Regions from separate parts of the Pseudomonas sp. AC083 genome, predicted to be linked through region 4. Evidence: predicted binding sites of a transcription regulator. Region 4 holds the regulator's gene; each other region holds the start of a gene.

Region 1 (4,210 bases), on a different contig from region 4:
CACAATATTTGTGAATTACGCCGACTACTGTGGAGCGAGCCTGCTCGCGATAGCTGTTTCAAAGATGCATCAACGGAAGCGATCAACCTCGGAACGCAGATCCGCCGCCAGCTTCTCCAGCTCTTTCGCGGTGACAGCCAGGTTCGACACCACCTCACGCTGCTCGCTGTTGGCCAAGGCGATGCTCTGCAAATTGCTGCTCAGCAACGTCGCAGTGCTGCTTTGCTCCTGAGTGGCGGTGGTGATCGCGGCGAACTGCTGGCCTGCCGAACGGCTCTGCTCATCAATCCGCGCCAGCGCCGAGGCGACATTGGCGTTGCGCGACAGGCCTTCCTGCATCAGCACATTGCCCTGTTCCATGGTGCTGATCGCGTTGCCGGTTTCCTGCTGGATGCTGTGGATCATGCTGGAGATTTCATCGGTCGCCTGACGGGTACGCGAGGCGAGGCTGCGCACTTCGTCCGCGACCACGGCAAAACCGCGCCCCTGCTCACCGGCACGAGCGGCTTCGATGGCAGCGTTGAGCGCCAACAGGTTGGTCTGCTCGGCGATCGAGGTGATCACGCCGACAATCCCGCCGATTTCCTGCGAGCGCTGCCCCAGCGTGTTGATCACGCTGGCGGTGCTGTTCAGCGCGCCAGCGATCTGTTCCAGCGACGACGACGCTTCTTCCATCGAGCTGCGGCCGATCTGGGTCTGCTGAGCGTTTTCTTGCGCCAGGCGCTGGGTCGCGCCCATGTTGTCGGCAATGTTCAGCGAGGTGGCGCTAAACTCTTCCACGGCGCCGGCCATGCTGGTGATTTCGCCCGACTGTTGCTCCATGCCTTCATACGCACCGCCGGACAAACCGGACAGCGCCTGCGCGCGGCTGTTGACCTCTTCCGAAGCGCGGCGGATGTGCTCGACCATGGTCGACAGCGCCTGGCTCATCTGGTTGAACGCGCGGGACAGCTGACCGATTTCATCGTGGCTCGATACGTTCAGCCGCACACTCAGATCACCCGCGCCCAAGGCTTCGGCCTGACGCACCAGATCGCCCAGCGGTGCGAGTTTGCTACGCAGCAGCCAGACCACGGAACCGACCGCGAGCAACATCGCCAGCAGGCTGCCGATCGCCAGTTGCGTACCGACGCTCCAGGTCACCGCGCGAATCTCGGCTTTCGGCATGCTCGCCACCACCGACCACGGGCCACCTTCGAACGGCACGGCGATGCTGTAGAAGTCCTCACCCTTGTCGCTCCAGAACTCACCCTTGCCCGGGGTTTTCACCAGGTTGTTGATGGTCGGGGCGGCTTGATCCAGGTTTTCGACGCCGGCAATCGGCACCAGCCATTTGTTCTGCTCGTCAAGCAAGGCCAGCGAGCCGGTCTTGCCGATGCGGAAGCGCTTGAGATTAGCGAACTGCGCGTTCTGCGCGTCGGTGTAGTCGAACCCGACGTACAGCACGGCGATAATCTTGCCGCCCGCATCGCGCACCGGCGTGTACTGGGACATGTAGTAGCGTTCGAACAACAGCGAGCGGCCGACATAGCTTTGCCCGGCCATCAACTTCGCGTACGCCGGGTTGGCATGATCGAGCACGGTGCCGATGGCACGGGTGCCGTCCTGCTTGCTGACGTTGGTGCTGACGCGAATGAAGTCTTCGCCGCTGCGCACGAATACCGTGGCCACACCAGCGGTCATCTGCTTGAACTCGTCAACTTCCTTGAAGTTGTTGTTCAGCACCTCGTTGCCCAGATGCAAGCCCGGAGTCTGCACGCCGGCCACGGTCACTGGCTGATCGGGGTGCACACTCAAACCACTGCCGAAGCGCTTTTCGAACAGCCCGCTCAGGCGCAGGGTGCTTTCGCGCAGCGTACCGTGAAAGGTACTCAGTTGATCGGCCAGCAGCCGGGCCTCACTGGCCAGATGCTCTTCACGGGTGGCGAGGTTGGCGGAATCCAGCGAACGCAAGGCGAACACCGTACTGCCGCTGATGACTATCGCCAGTATCACAGCAAGGGCAAGGCCCAGCTGCGAGGCGATCCGAGCACGAGGTTGAGACATGAACAGCTCCTGGCCGAGCCACCGAGTCCTCCTTGATCGCGGTAATTGCCCGGAAAATATTCTAATAATGGGGGTAGCGCGGAACCGGCACGACAGTTCCACATGCTCGTAGTCGGCGGAAAATCCGAATACTTGAGCACTTTGCGTGGGTATGGCGCAGTAGTGGCATTGTGCCGGCTCGAACGTTTCAGCTCAAGCGCTCTACCGCCGGCAATTGCATGGCGCGGACTTCGCCTTGGAGAAAATCGCTGAGGCGGCGCAAACGTTCACCTCCCGGACGCGGTTTCGGCCACACCAGGTAATAATTCAGGCCACTGGCGACGGCGGTCGGCCACGGCAGGCTCAAGCGTCCTTGCGCAACGTCTTCGGCAACCATCAACAGATCACCCATCGAAACGCCATAGCCGCGCGCCGCGGCGATCATGCCCAGCTCCAGCGTATCGAACACTTGCCCGCCCTTAAGCGAAACTTGCTCGGACAGGCCCATGCGCTCCAGCCAACTGCGCCAATCGCGGCGATCCGGGGTCGGGTGCAGCAGTTCAGCAGCCGCCAGACGCGCTACGTCCCAAGGTTGGTCATTGAGCAGGTTCGGCGCTCCGACCGGAATCAATTCCTCGGGAAACAGCAGGCTCGCTTCCCAGTCCGGCGGGAAATGCCCGTCACTGAGCAACACCGCACAATCGAAAGGTTCGTTATTGAAGTCCACCGAATCGATATCCATCCATGCGCTGGTCAGTTGCACCTCATTGCCCGGCTGCAAATGGCGGAAGCGACTCAACCGCGCCAGCAGCCAACGCATGGTCAGGGTCGATGGCGCTTTCATGCGCAGAATGTCGTCCTCGGCGCGCAAGGTATTGCAGGCGCGCTCAAGGGCGGCGAAGCCTTCGCGGATACCGGGTAGCAGCAGCCGCGCCGATTCGGTCAGTTGCAAATTGCGCCCGCTGCGGTGAAACAGCCGGCAGGCGAAGTGTTCTTCAAGAGTGCGCATGTGCCGACTGACCGCGCTCTGGGTGATCGACAGTTCTTCCGCCGCGCGGGTGAACGAGCTGTGTCGCGCTGCCGCTTCGAATGCGCGCAGGGCATACAACGGCGGAAGGCGTCGGGACATACACAAAGCTCCAATAGCGGGGATTCAGCCAATTCGGCAGGACGATTAAGGATGAGTATTAATCATGCCACCCATCCTTTTTATCCCTTTGTGCAAAGCCTGCCAAGCGCCGAGAATCGACGCTCTTATGCTTCCTCTGATATTTGGGTGGTGATGACCATGCAGCATCCTGTGCGTACCGAACTCTGGGCCATTCTGCGGCTGGCGGGGCCGCTGATTGCTTCGCAGTTGGCGCACATGCTGATGGTGCTGACCGACACCCTGATGATGGCGCGCCTCAGCCCCGAAGCGCTGGCCGGTGGCGGCCTCGGTGCCGCGAGCTACTCGTTCGTGTCGATTTTCTGCATCGGCGTGATTGCAGCGGTCGGCACACTGGTGGCAATCCGTCAGGGTGCCGGCGACATCATCGGTGCCGCACGCCTGACCCAGGCCGGACTGTGGCTGGCCTGGCTGATGGCCCTCGGCGCCGGGCTGTTGTTGTGGAACCTCAAACCCGTGCTGCTGCTGTTCGGCCAAACCGAAACCAACGTCAACGCCGCCGGGCAATTTCTCATCGCCCTGCCCTTCGCCCTGCCCGGTTACCTGAGCTTCATGGCCCTGCGCGGTTTTACCAGTGCGATTGGCCGGGCGACGCCAGTGATGGTCATCAGCCTCGCCGGCACCTTGGCCAACTTCCTGCTCAACTACGCGCTGATCACCGGCATGTTCGGCCTGCCACAACTGGGCCTGACCGGTATCGGTCTGGTCACGGCGATTGTCGCCAACTGCATGGCACTGGCGCTGGCCTGGCATATCCGCCGGCATCCGGCGTATGACGCTTATCCGTTGCGCGCCGGCCTGGCGCGGCCGAACCGGCAATACCTGAAAGAGTTGTGGCGCCTGGGTCTGCCGATTGGCGGCACCTATGCGGTAGAGGTCGGGTTGTTCGCTTTCGCTGCGCTGTGCATGGGCACAATGGGCAGCACGCAAATGGGTGCGCATCAGATCGCCCTGCAGATCGTGTCGGTGGCCTTCATGGTCCCGGCCGGGATGTCTTACGCCATCACCATGCGCGTC
Region 2 (4,210 bases), on a different contig from region 4:
GGGGTTTCGTAGCAGCCACGGGACTTCATGCCGACATAACGGTTTTCGACGATGTCGAGACGACCGATGCCGTGCTCGCCGCCGATCTTGTTCAGCGTCGCCAGTACGGTGGCCGGGGTCATTTCGACGCCGTCCAGCGCGACGATGTCGCCGTTGCGGTAGGTCAGTTCCAGGTACTGCGGGGTGTCGGGAGCCTTCTCCGGGGAGACGGTCCAGCGCCACATGTCTTCTTCGTGCTCGGTCCAGGTGTCTTCCAGCACGCCGCCTTCATAAGAGATGTGCAGCAGGTTGGCGTCCATCGAGTACGGGGATTTTTTCTTGCCATGGCGTTCGATCGGGATCGCGTGCTTCTCGGCGTAGTCCATCAGCTTCTCGCGGGACAGCAGGTCCCACTCGCGCCAAGGGGCAATAACTTTTACGCCTGGCTTGAGCGCGTAGGCGCCCAGTTCGAAACGCACCTGGTCGTTGCCCTTGCCGGTGGCGCCGTGGGAAATGGCGTCGGCGCCGGTTTCGTTGGCGATTTCGATCAGGCGCTTGGCGATCAGCGGACGGGCGATGGAAGTACCCAGCAGGTACTCGCCTTCGTAAACGGTGTTGGCGCGGAACATCGGGAACACGAAATCACGCACGAATTCTTCGCGCAGGTCGTCGATGTAGATTTCTTTGACGCCCATGGCCTGAGCCTTGGCGCGGGCCGGCTCGACCTCTTCGCCTTGACCGAGATCAGCGGTGAAGGTCACCACTTCACAGTTATAAGTATCCTGCAGCCACTTGAGGATCACCGAAGTGTCCAGGCCGCCGGAATACGCCAGAACGACCTTGTTTACGTCCGCCATGCCATCACTCCACGGGGTTCTACGGAAAGCCGGGGAGTCTACCGCTCAAACGCGATAATTTACAGAGGCGCGACAGCTTAAGACGACAAAGCGACAGAATCTGTCGAGAGCGCGACGATGACCGGCGAGTCAGGAAATCGTTGCGGCCGTGGCCGGCGTACCCGCTTGCGGCGCCGGAGCCGGGGCGGTAGTCGGTGCGACGCGCGACAGTTTCACGTTGACCCGACGGTTCTTCGCACGATTGGCCTTGCTGGTGTTCGGCACGATCGGATACTGCTCGCCGTGGAAACGCACGGTGATCTGCGATTCCTGAATGCCGTTGGCCTTGAAGAAATCCACCACCGCCAGCGCGCGGCGGCGCGACAATTCGCGGTTGGTCAGACGATTGCCGCTGTTGTCGGAATGACCGTCGAGGTCAATGTGGTTCACCGTCGGGTCGGCCTTCATGTATTCGAGCATCACTTGCAGCTTGGCCTTGGCAGCCGGGTCCAGCTCAACGCCTTCGCCGGGGAAGCCGATCTGCGACTGCTTGATCTGGTCGAAATTCTGCGGCAGCAATTTCGCCACACAGCCTTGATAGTCGTTGAACGCCTTGCTGAATTTCACCGGCAACAAACGCACTTCGGAGACGCGGCCATCGCCAGACGCACGGCGTACCACCGGGCTGCGACCGTCCAGCAGACCGCTGATCAATCCCCCGGCCTGGGATTGCGAGCTGTTGAACAACACGTTGCCGCTGCCCAGACGCACAGAGCCCAGATTGATGTCGCCACGCCCTGGCTGCCAAGGTGCTGCGGCAGCGAGCAAGGTCGCCGAACCGCCGCCGAGCATGGCGTTGTAGGCGTTCAGGCGAAAGATCGCCTGCTCACCGGCCTTGCGCACGAACTCGCCCGAGCCGAAATCGGTGATCGGCTGGGTAAGGCGGCATTCGAACTGGTCGCCGGCGACCGTCCACTCAATGTTCTCCAGACGGGTCTGGTAAGTCAGCGCCATCGCGGGAAGGCTGGCAAACACACTGAGCAGGGCTAAATAACGCTGGCGCACGGGAGGCTCCATTGGCTTGTGAAACACAAACACCGATTCACACAATGTTTACGGCATACCTCCGGGATATCGGACGCGCGTGGCAAAACTTGATAGCGGGTGCCTGCAAGAGTCTTTTCCGGTAGCATTCGCCTCAGTTTGACCCGCCTGGAATCCCCTCATGTCCGACCGCCTGACCCTGCTGCGTCCCGACGACTGGCACATTCATCTTCGCGATGGTGCCGTGTTGACCAATACCGTTGCCGATGTGGCCCGCACCTTCGGGCGCGCGATCATCATGCCGAACCTGGTACCGCCGGTGCGCAACGCCGCTGAAGCCGACGGCTATCGTCAGCGCATTCTCGCTGCCCGCCCGGCCGGCAGTCAGTTCGAGCCGTTGATGGTGCTGTACCTCACCGACCGCACCCAACCGGAAGAAATTCGTCAGGCCAAGGCCAGCGGTTTCGTCTACGCCGCCAAGCTGTACCCGGCCGGCGCGACCACCAACTCCGATTCCGGCGTGACCAGCATCGACAAGATCTTCCCGGCGCTGGAAGCCATGGCCGAAGTCGGCATGCCGCTGTTGATCCACGGTGAAGTCACCCGTGGCGACGTCGATGTATTCGACCGCGAAAAGATCTTCATCGACGAGCACATGCGCCGCGTGGTTGAGCGTTTCCCGACGCTGAAAGTGGTGTTCGAACACATCACCACCGGCGACGCCGTGCAGTTCGTCAACGAGGCTTCGGCCAACGTTGGCGCGACCATCACCGCGCATCACCTGCTGTACAACCGCAACCACATGCTGGTCGGCGGGATTCGACCGCACTTCTACTGCTTGCCGATTCTCAAGCGCAATACCCATCAGGAAGCCTTGCTCGACGCCGCCACCAGCGGCAGCGCCAAGTTCTTCCTCGGCACCGACTCGGCGCCCCACGCCCAGCACGCCAAGGAAGCCGCCTGCGGTTGTGCCGGTTGCTACACCGCTTACGCCGCCATCGAGATGTATGCCGAAGCGTTCGAACAGCGTAACGCGCTGGACAAGCTCGAAGCCTTCGCCAGCCTCAACGGCCCGCGTTTCTACGGCCTGCCGGCAAATACCGATCGCATCACCCTGGTCCGTGAAGAATGGACCGCCCCGACCAGTCTGCCATTTGGCGAGCTGACCGTTATCCCGCTGCGCGCCGGTGAAAAACTGCGCTGGCGCCTGCTGGAGGAACACGCGTGAGTGAAGACAATTTCGACGATGAACTGGACGGTCAAGGTGGCGGCGGCGGTTCCCGTCATCCGATGGCAGCGCGTTTTCGCGGCTACCTGCCGGTTGTCGTCGACGTAGAAACCGGTGGCTTCAACGCAGCCACCGATGCCTTGCTGGAGATTGCCGCGACCACCATCGCCATGGATGAAAAGGGTTTCGTCTACCCGGATCACACCTACTTCTTCCGCGTCGAGCCATTCGAAGGTGCCAACGTTGAAGCGGCAGCGCTGGAGTTCACCGGGATCAAGCTCGATCACCCGCTGCGCATGGCCGTCAGCGAAGAAACCGCGCTGACCGACATCTTCCGTGGCATCCGCAAGGCGCTGAAAGCCAACGGCTGCAAGCGGGCAATTCTGGTCGGGCACAACAGCAGTTTCGACCTGGGCTTCCTCAACGCAGCAGTTGCGCGCCTGGACATGAAGCGCAACCCGTTCCACCCGTTCTCCAGTTTCGACACCGCGACCCTAGCGGGTCTGGCGTATGGTCAGACCGTGCTGGCGAAAGCCTGTCAGGCCGCCGGCATCGATTTCGACGGCCGTGAAGCGCACTCGGCGCGTTACGACACCGAAAAGACCGCTGAGCTGTTCTGCGGCATCGTCAATCGCTGGAAGCAGATGGGCGGCTGGGAAGACTTCGACGACTGATCCTCGACGAACAAATCCCGCGCATGAAAAAACCGGCCACATGGGCCGGTTTTTTTGTACCTCGACGTTGCGCCTTACAGGGCCGCAGCGTTCTCGGTCAGGTAAGCCGCAACGCCTTCCGGCGAAGCGTTCATGCCTTTGTCGCCTTTCTTCCAGTTGGCCGGGCAGACTTCGCCGTGCTCTTCGTGGAATTGCAGCGCGTCGACCAGACGGATCAGCTCTTCCATGTTACGGCCCAGCGGCAGGTCGTTGATGATCTGCGAGCGAACCACGCCTTTGTCGTCGATCAGGAACGCGCCACGGAAAGCCACGCCGCCTTCGGATTCAACGTCGTATGCCTTGGCGATGTCGTGCTTCATGTCGGCAGCCATGGTGTATTTCACCTGGCCGATGCCGCCATTGTTCACTGGAGTGTTGCGCCAAGCGTTGTGGGTGAAGTGCGAGTCGAT
Region 3 (4,210 bases), on a different contig from region 4:
CTGTTCTCAAATCAGTAGGACGGCCTGTAATGAATCGCTGTTCATCAGAGCTGAAAGCGTCGCACCATGCCCTGTAGCGCATTGGCCAGTTGCGACAGTTCGTGGCTCGATGCGCTGGTCTGATCAGCCCCCGCAGCCGAACGCACCGACAGGTCGCGAATGTTCACCAGATTGCGATCCACTTCCCGCGCCACCTGCGCCTGCTCCTCGGCAGCGCTGGCGATCACCAGGTTGCGCTCGTGAATCTCGTGCACCGACGCCGTGATCGTCACCAGCGCCTCACCTGCCCGCTCGGCCAGAACCAAGGTGCTCGCCGCACGGGAAGCGCTGGCCTGCATTGACTCCAGCGCCAGGCTCGAGCCGCTGCGCATGCCTTGCACCATCTGCTCGATTTCCTGCGTCGATTGCTGGGTGCGATACGCCAGTGCGCGCACCTCGTCGGCCACCACCGCAAAGCCGCGACCGCTTTCGCCCGCACGAGCCGCTTCGATGGCAGCGTTGAGCGCCAGCAGATTGGTCTGCTCGGCGATGGCGCGAATCACGTCCAGAACCTTGCCGATGTCCTGCGATTGATTGGCCAGCGACTGCACCAGTTCGCCGGTGTTCTGTACATCACTGGCCAGGGCGTTGATCGCACTGGCGGTTTCGCTGACGCGCTCCTGGCCCAATTGCGCCGACTGACTGGACTGGCGCGTGGCATCGGACGTCGACACCGCGTTGCGCGCGACCTCCTCCACCGCAGCGGTCATCTCGTTAACCGCAGTGGCGGCCTGTTCGATTTCGTTGTTCTGCTCTTGCAGGCCTTGGGTGCTGTCGACGGTGACGGCACTCAGTTCGTCAGCGGCGGTGGCCAGTTGTGTGGCTGAGCCGCTGATACCTTGCAGGGTTTCGCGCAGGTTCTGTTGCATCGTCGCCAAGGCCTTGAGCAAGCGGCTGACTTCGTCATTGCCATGGGTTTCGATCGGTCGGGTCAGATCGCCCTTGGCGACACTTTCTGCGGCATCCACGGCGCTGCTCAGGGGACGCACGATACTGCGCGTGAGCAACATCGCCAGCGCCACCGTGGCCAGCGCTGCCAAGGCAATGAAAAGAGTAACGATGGTGCGCGAGGTTTCATAATGCGCGGCGGACTTCTCGCTTTCGGCAGCGACCTGGCGGGCGAACAGATCGGCGAGATCGTTGAGTTGTTTGCCGGAGCCGTCGACCACGGTCTTCATGTCAACCAGGAGCAATTTGGTCAGCTCGTCACGCTTGCCTTGCTCGGCAAGGGTGAATGACTGGGCAATGCCGGTGCGATAGGCGGCGAAGGTTTTCTTGAACTGGTCATACAGCTGCTGGCCTTCGGCAGTGTCGACCAGTTTGTCGTAGGCGGCGATCTTCTCGCTCAGCTCCTTGTCGCGGGTGTCCATCTGGCCGCGATAGGTGGCGATGTTGGCCGGATCCTGATCGAGCGCCATGCGCAGGGAGATGGTACGGATGCGCAGCATCAGTTCACGGATCTCGTCGCCGCCACGGATGCTCGGCAACCAGCGGTTTTCCACCGCGACCTCACTGTCGCGGATGCTCGACATCTGCCCCAGCGCAAACACGCCGAGCAAGGCCACCAACACCGCGATCAGGGCAAATCCCAGGGCAGCCCGGGGAGCAATATTCAACTGACGAAGCAACATGACGAACGCCCTTATTCTTGTAATGGCCGGATCAAGGGGCGAAGCGTTGGCAGTCCCCTCGTGTTAGCGGGCTATCGGCAGGTTGTATGACGACTTGAAGGGATTCAGCTTTCGGCAGGCAAAAAAAATCCCCGTATCTTTCGATACGAGGATTTTCAATATGGTCGGGGTAAGGGGATTCGAACTCCTGACATCCTGCTCCCAAAGCAGGCGCGCTACCGGACTGCGCTATACCCCGGTAAAAAAAAGGCGACCTTTCAAAGATCGCCTTCTTCGATCAGCGCTTTTGGCCTCTGATCTTAAGATTCGATCCCAGCGCAAACTGGTTTCAAAAATGGTGGGTCGTGTGGGATTCGAACCTACGACCAATTGGTTAAAAGCCAACTGCTCTACCAACTGAGCTAACGACCCAAATATGGTCGGGGTAAGGGGATTCGAACTCCTGACATCCTGCTCCCAAAGCAGGCGCGCTACCGGACTGCGCTATACCCCGGTTTGAAATTGGCTCCGTGACCAGGACTCGAACCTGGGACCCAATGATTAACAGTCATTTGCTCTACCGACTGAGCTATCACGGAACTACACATTTCAATTTACAACGGTGAAGCTTTGTTGCATCTCGCCACCCGTTCGCATCGCTGCGTTCGTGTGTCTGAGGCGCGCTATTCTACAACCTAGAACACCTCTGTCAACCCCCTAAATTGCTTTCAAGTTAATGATTTGCAACTTATTTCAGATTCCAACCCGGTGGGTTGAAACGCTGCCGGTGACTGACTGCGGGGCGCACTTTACAAGCCTTTTCCTTTGAGTTCAACAGCCTGGCGAAAAAAAGGCCTCGCAATGCGAGGCCTTCCCGGTTTCATTGCCGCTGAGGCTTAGCCGAAAACGATTTCGTCGTTCTCGACCTTGCCGATGGCGGTGTCGCCAGGCATGAAATGACCCGACAGGATCAACTGCGCCAGCGGGTTTTCGATCCAGCGCTGGATCGCCCGTTTCAAAGGACGTGCGCCATACACCGGGTCGTAACCGACCGCGATCAGCTTGTCCATCGCCTCCGGGCTCAGTTCCAGCTTCAGCTCGCGCTCGGCCAGACGGCTGCGCAGGCGACCCAACTGGATCTCGGTAATCCCGGCGATCTGATCCCGCGCCAACGGCTCGAAGATCACCACCTCGTCGACCCGGTTGATGAACTCCGGACGGAAGTGCGACGTCAGCGCGTCCATTACAGCAGCACGCTGCGCCTCACGATCACCGACCAGTTCCTGGATCTGCATCGACCCGAGGTTGGAGGTCATCACGATCACCGTGTTGCGGAAGTCCACCGTACGCCCGTGACTGTCGGTCAGCCGGCCATCCTCAAGCACTTGCAGGAGGATGTTGAACACATCCGGGTGCGCCTTCTCGACTTCGTCCATCAGGATTACCGAATACGGCTTGCGACGCACCGCTTCGGTCAGGTAACCGCCCTCTTCATAGCCGACGTAGCCCGGTGGCGCACCGATCAGACGAGCCACGGAGTGTTTCTCCATGAACTCTGACATGTCGATCCGCACCATCGCCTCTTCGGTATCGAAGAGGAACTCGGCCAAGGCCTTGCACAGCTCGGTTTTACCAACACCGGTAGGGCCGAGGAACATGAACGAGCCGCTCGGACGATTCGGGTCGGACAACCCGGCGCGGGAACGCCGTACGGCGTTGGCCACTGCAACGACCGCTTCTTCCTGACCGATCACCCGTTTGTGCAACAGGCTCTCCATCTTCATCAGCTTGTCGCGCTCGCCTTCGAGCATTTTCGACACCGGGATGCCGGTCCACTTCGACACGACTTCGGCAATCTCTTCTTCGGTCACCTTGCTGCGCAGCAACTGGTTTTCGCTCTTGCCGTGCTGGTCGACCATTTGCAGGCTGCGTTCCAGGTCGGGGATCACCCCGTACTGCAACTCGGCCATGCGATTCAGGTCGCCTTTGCGGCGTGCGGCTTCCAGTTCCTGGCGCGACTGTTCGATCTTCTGCTGGATCTGAGCAGAACCCTGCACCTCGGCTTTTTCCGAGTTCCAGATTTCTTCCAGATCCGAATACTCACGTTCGTGACGCTCGATTTCTTCCTGGAGTTTTTCCAGGCGTTTCTTCGCTGCGTCGTCGCTTTCTTTCTTCAGCGCCTGGGATTCCACTTTCAACTGAATCAGGCGCCGCTCCAGACGATCGAGTACTTCCGGTTTGGAGTCGATCTCCATACGGATACGGCTGGCGGCCTCATCGATCAAGTCGATGGCCTTGTCCGGCAACTGCCGATCCGTGATGTAGCGATGGCTGAGTTTCGCCGCGGCAATGATCGCGCCGTCGGTGATCGCCACCTTGTGGTGGACCTCGTAACGCTCCTTGAGGCCACGCAGAATGGCGATGGTGTCTTCTTCGCTCGGCTCGTCCACCAGGACTTTCTGGAAACGCCGCTCGAGCGCCGCGTCCTTCTCTATATATTGGCGATACTCGTTGAGCGTGGTCGCGCCGACGCAGTGCAACTCGCCGCGAGCCAGCGCAGG
Region 4 (4,210 bases):
GACCGCATCGACAGCAAACTGGCCTTTGCCATGCAGTTGATCGAGCAGCGATTCAAACTCGGCGTCGGTGATTTCATCGCTGGCCGCCGTGTCGGCAACCTGCGCGGGAGCAGCGACAGCGGCCGGAGCCTCGGCCTGGGCCTTGACGGCGTTCAGCGAGTCCAGCAGTTGTTCGAATTCGTTATCGGTGATGTCTTCCGATGCGCTTTCGGCGACCGGTTCTGCCACCGCTTCTACTGGTGCGGCAACGGCTTCATCCGCCGATTGCGGCTCGGCCAGACGCGCCAGCGCGGCCAGCAGTTCCGGCGTGGCGGCGGTAATCGGTGCACGCTCACGGACTTCGCTGAACATGCTGTTCACCGCGTCCAGTGCTTCGAGCACAACGTCCATCAGTTCTGCATCAACGCGACGCTCACCCTTACGGAGGATGTCGAACACGTTTTCGGCGATGTGACAGCACTCCACCAGCTCATTGAGCTGAAGGAAGCCGGCGCCCCCTTTTACAGTGTGGAAACCGCGAAAAATTGCATTGAGCAGATCTGCATCATCCGGGCGGCTTTCCAGCTCGACCAGTTGTTCGGACAGTTGCTCAAGAATCTCGCCGGCCTCAACCAGGAAATCCTGAAGGATCTCTTCATCGGCGCCGAAGCTCATTAATGGGGTGCTCCTACAGGTCTAAAAACCCAAAAAACCCGAATTCCGAAACTCTAGAATCCAAGGCTGGATAACAAATCGTCCACATCGTCCTGACCGGACACAACGTCTTCTCGTTTATCGGCATGAATCTGCGGACCTTCACCCTGCGAGAGATGTTTTTGTGGATCTTTTTCAGCAAGCATTGCGGCGCGGTCATGTTCGATGCCCGCAAAGCGGTCGACCTGACTGGCCATGAGCACGAGTTTGAGCAGATTGCTTTCGACTTCGGTGACCAGTTGGGTCACACGCTTGATCACTTGACCTGTGAGGTCCTGGTAATCCTGAGCCAGCAGGATGTCGTTGAGGTTGCTCGACACCGCACGGTTGTCCGTGCTGCTGCGTGACAGAAAACCGTCGACCCGGCGCGCCAGTTCACGGAACTCTTCAGCCCCGACCTCGCGACGCATGAAGCGGCCCCAATCGGCGCTCAACGTCTGCGCTTCATCAGCGAGACTGTTGACCACCGGCGTGGCGCTTTCCACCAGATCCATGGTGCGGTTGGCCGCGGCTTCCGTCAGCTTGACCACATAGCCCAGGCGTTCGGTGGCGTCGGTGATTTGCGACACTTCCTCGGCCTGCGGCATGTGCGGATCAATCTGGAAATTGACGATCGCACTGTGCAGTTCACGTGTGAGCTTGCCCACTTCCTGATACAGGCCGCGGTCACGGGTCTGATTGAGCTCATGGATCAGTTGCACCGCGTCGCCGAACTTGCCTTTTTCAAGGCTCTCGACCAGTTCGACCGCGTGTTTTTTCAGGGTCGATTCGAAATCGCCCTGTGATGATTCGTTATGCTCCATAGCTCCCCCGCGCATTCATCAGCCGATGCGTTCGAAAATCTTCTCGATTTTGTCTTTCAACGCTTGAGCCGTGAAAGGTTTGACCACGTAACCGTTCACACCGGCCTGGGCGGCCTCGATGATCTGCTCGCGCTTGGCTTCAGCAGTCACCATCAACACCGGGAGGTGCTTGAGTTTTTCATCGGCGCGCACGTGACGCAGCAGGTCGATACCGGTCATGCCCGGCATGTTCCAGTCCGTTACCAGAAAGTCGATGCTGCCGCTGTTGAGCACCGGAATGGCAGTGGTGCCATCGTCGGCCTCGACGGTGTTGGTGAACCCAAGATCGCGCAGCAGGTTCTTGATGATCCGCCGCATCGTTGAGAAGTCATCAACGATGAGGATTTTCATGTCTTTGTTCAATTCGACCTCCAAGCAGTCTTAAACGCGCCCAGCACCTGGACGCGCCACTTCAATCAATCGGCGCAGCACTTAAAGTTTGTCTGGAGCACAACGGATCGAGACCGGCGCCGTTCATCACCGCACCAGCCTCGTTTCGCAGTGTCCCCACACTGCCTTCAGCGCGCTCGCCACTCCCCCAAACGCCCCCGCAGACGGGCCGCGCACTGGCTGTGTAACTGGCTGACCCGCGATTCACTGACGCCAAGGACTTCACCGATTTCCTTGAGGTTCAGCTCTTCGTCGTAGTACAGCGCCAACACCAGTCGCTCACGCTCCGGCAAATTGGCAATCGCGTCCGCCAGCGCCGCCTGGAAGCGTTCATCTTCCAGATCGCGTGACGGCTCCATATGAGCACTGGCGCCATCCTCGTGCAGCCCTTCGTGTTCGCCGTCCTGCAAGAGGTCGTCGAAACTGAACAGGCGACTGCCCAAGGTGTCATTCAGAATCCCGTAGTAATCGTCGAGACTCAATTGGAGTTCGGCCGCAACCTCGTGATCTTTAGCGTCACGGCCGGTTTTAGCTTCAATCGAGCGAATCGCGTCGCTGACCATCCTGGTATTACGGTGAACCGAGCGTGGCGCCCAATCCCCTTTGCGCACTTCATCGAGCATCGCGCCGCGGATTCGAATGCCCGCGTACGTTTCGAAACTGGCGCCTTTGCTGGCGTCGTATTTGGTCGAGACTTCGAGCAAACCGATCATCCCGGCCTGGATCAGGTCTTCGACCTGCACGCTGGCCGGCAGGCGCGCCAGCAAGTGATAGGCAATGCGCTTGACCAGTGGCGCGTAACGCTCGATCAATTCGTATTGCGCGTCACGCGCCGACTTTTTGTAAAGATTCATGCCACTGGCGGTCATATCACAGGCCCTGCGGTTTGCTGCACGAGACGCTCGACGAAAAATTCCAGATGCCCGCGCGGGTTGGCCGGCAGCGGCCAGGTGTCGACCTTCTGGGCGATGGCCTTGAAGGCCAGCGCGCACTTGGAACGGGGAAAGGCTTCGTAGACGGCGCGCTGCTTCTGCACCGCCTTGCGCACGCTTTCGTCATACGGCACGGCGCCGACGTATTGTAGGGCGACGTCGAGGAAGCGATCCGTGACCTTGGTCAACTTGGCGAACAGGTTGCGCCCTTCCTGCGGGCTCTGCGCCATGTTGGCCAGCACGCGGAAGCGGTTCATGCCGTAGTCGCGGTTGAGCAACTTGATCAGCGCGTAAGCATCGGTGATCGAAGTCGGCTCGTCGCAGACCACCAGCAACACTTCCTGGGCGGCACGAACGAAACTGACTACCGAATCACCAATACCCGCAGCGGTGTCGATCACCAGCACGTCGAGATTGTCGCCGATGTCGCTGAACGCCTGGATCAGGCCGGCGTGTTGCGCCGGGCTCAGGTGCACCATGCTCTGCGTACCGGAGGCCGCCGGCACGATGCGAATCCCGCCCGGGCCTTGCAACAGCACGTCGCGCAGTTCGCAACGGCCTTCGATAACGTCGGCCAGTGTGCGCTTGGGTGTCAGCCCCAGCAGAACGTCGACGTTCGCCAGGCCCAGGTCGGCGTCCAGCAGCATGACCCGACGGCCAAGCTCTGCCAGCGCCAGCGACAAGTTCACTGACACGTTAGTCTTGCCGACGCCACCTTTGCCGCCGGTCACCGCGATCACCTGTACGGGATGCATGCTGCCCATGTTATTTCTTTACCTTGTCTTGCATAGACGGAGGCCACATTACTGGCTGCGCGTTCCTGATCGGAACAATGCGTGGCAGACCATCGATGTAGGTACAAAAACTGTTCATGATTACCTCAGCCAACCTGCTTGGTCGGGCTGTGATAGATATCAGCGAACATGTCAGCCATGGCTTCTTCGCTGGGTTCTTCCTGCATTTGCACGCTGACGGCGCGGCTGACCAGTTGATGACGACGCGGCAGATGCAAATCATCCGGAATCCGTGGGCCATCGGTCAGGTACGCGACCGGCAATTCATGACTGATCGCCAGGCTCAACACTTCGCCGAGACTGGCCGTTTCATCCAGTTTAGTCAGGATGCAGCCGGCCAGCCCGCAACGCTTGTAACTGTGATAAGCGGCGGTTAGAACCTGTTTCTGGCTGGTGGTTGCCAGGACCAGATAATTTTTTGAGCGAATGCCACGCCCGGCCAGGCTCTCGAGCTGCATGCGCAACGCCGGATCACTGGCTTGCAGGCCGGCAGTATCGATCAAAACCACGCGTTTGCGTAGCAGTGGATCCAATGCCTGCACCAGCGACTGACCCGGAT

The links. The regulator FliA, encoded in region 4, starts transcription of late flagellar genes. The targets are predictions, from matches to a motif close to CTAAAGTTTNNNNNNNNNNNGCCGNTAA.
Region 1: the regulator FliA is predicted to act here: its motif matches at 2,156-2,183, upstream of AC0IXA_RS08875 (methyl-accepting chemotaxis protein).
Region 2: the regulator FliA is predicted to act here: its motif matches at 1,947-1,974, upstream of AC0IXA_RS24535 (flagellar protein MotY).
Region 3: the regulator FliA is predicted to act here: its motif matches at 1,742-1,769, upstream of AC0IXA_RS20505 (methyl-accepting chemotaxis protein).

Annotation. Positions count from the first base shown of each region.
Region 1 covers NZ_CEEDDH010000004.1:41,898-46,107, forward strand. Annotated here, with positions in the region: gene AC0IXA_RS08875 (methyl-accepting chemotaxis protein) at 70-2,046, opposite strand; gene AC0IXA_RS08880 (LysR substrate-binding domain-containing protein) at 2,234-3,154, opposite strand; gene AC0IXA_RS08885 (NorM family multidrug efflux MATE transporter) at 3,314-4,210, shown strand, end outside.
Region 2 covers NZ_CEEDDH010000022.1:52,826-57,035, reverse strand. Annotated here, with positions in the region: gene AC0IXA_RS24540 (argininosuccinate synthase) at 1-836, opposite strand, end outside; gene AC0IXA_RS24535 (flagellar protein MotY) at 966-1,880, opposite strand; gene pyrC (dihydroorotase) at 2,041-3,087, shown strand; gene rnt (ribonuclease T) at 3,084-3,761, shown strand; gene AC0IXA_RS24520 (peroxiredoxin) at 3,836-4,210, opposite strand, start outside.
Region 3 covers NZ_CEEDDH010000015.1:101,793-106,002, reverse strand. Annotated here, with positions in the region: gene AC0IXA_RS20505 (methyl-accepting chemotaxis protein) at 45-1,670, opposite strand; tRNA gene AC0IXA_RS20500 (tRNA-Pro) at 1,832-1,908, opposite strand; tRNA gene AC0IXA_RS20495 (tRNA-Lys) at 2,006-2,081, opposite strand; tRNA gene AC0IXA_RS20490 (tRNA-Pro) at 2,087-2,163, opposite strand; tRNA gene AC0IXA_RS20485 (tRNA-Asn) at 2,173-2,248, opposite strand; gene clpB (ATP-dependent chaperone ClpB) at 2,546-4,210, opposite strand, start outside.
Region 4 covers NZ_CEEDDH010000003.1:99,659-103,868, forward strand. Annotated here, with positions in the region: gene AC0IXA_RS06540 (chemotaxis protein CheA) at 1-654, opposite strand, end outside; gene AC0IXA_RS06545 (protein phosphatase CheZ) at 708-1,496, opposite strand; gene AC0IXA_RS06550 (chemotaxis response regulator CheY) at 1,515-1,886, opposite strand; gene fliA (RNA polymerase sigma factor FliA) at 2,054-2,794, opposite strand; gene fleN (flagellar synthesis regulator FleN) at 2,791-3,621, opposite strand; gene flhF (flagellar biosynthesis protein FlhF) at 3,738-4,210, opposite strand, start outside.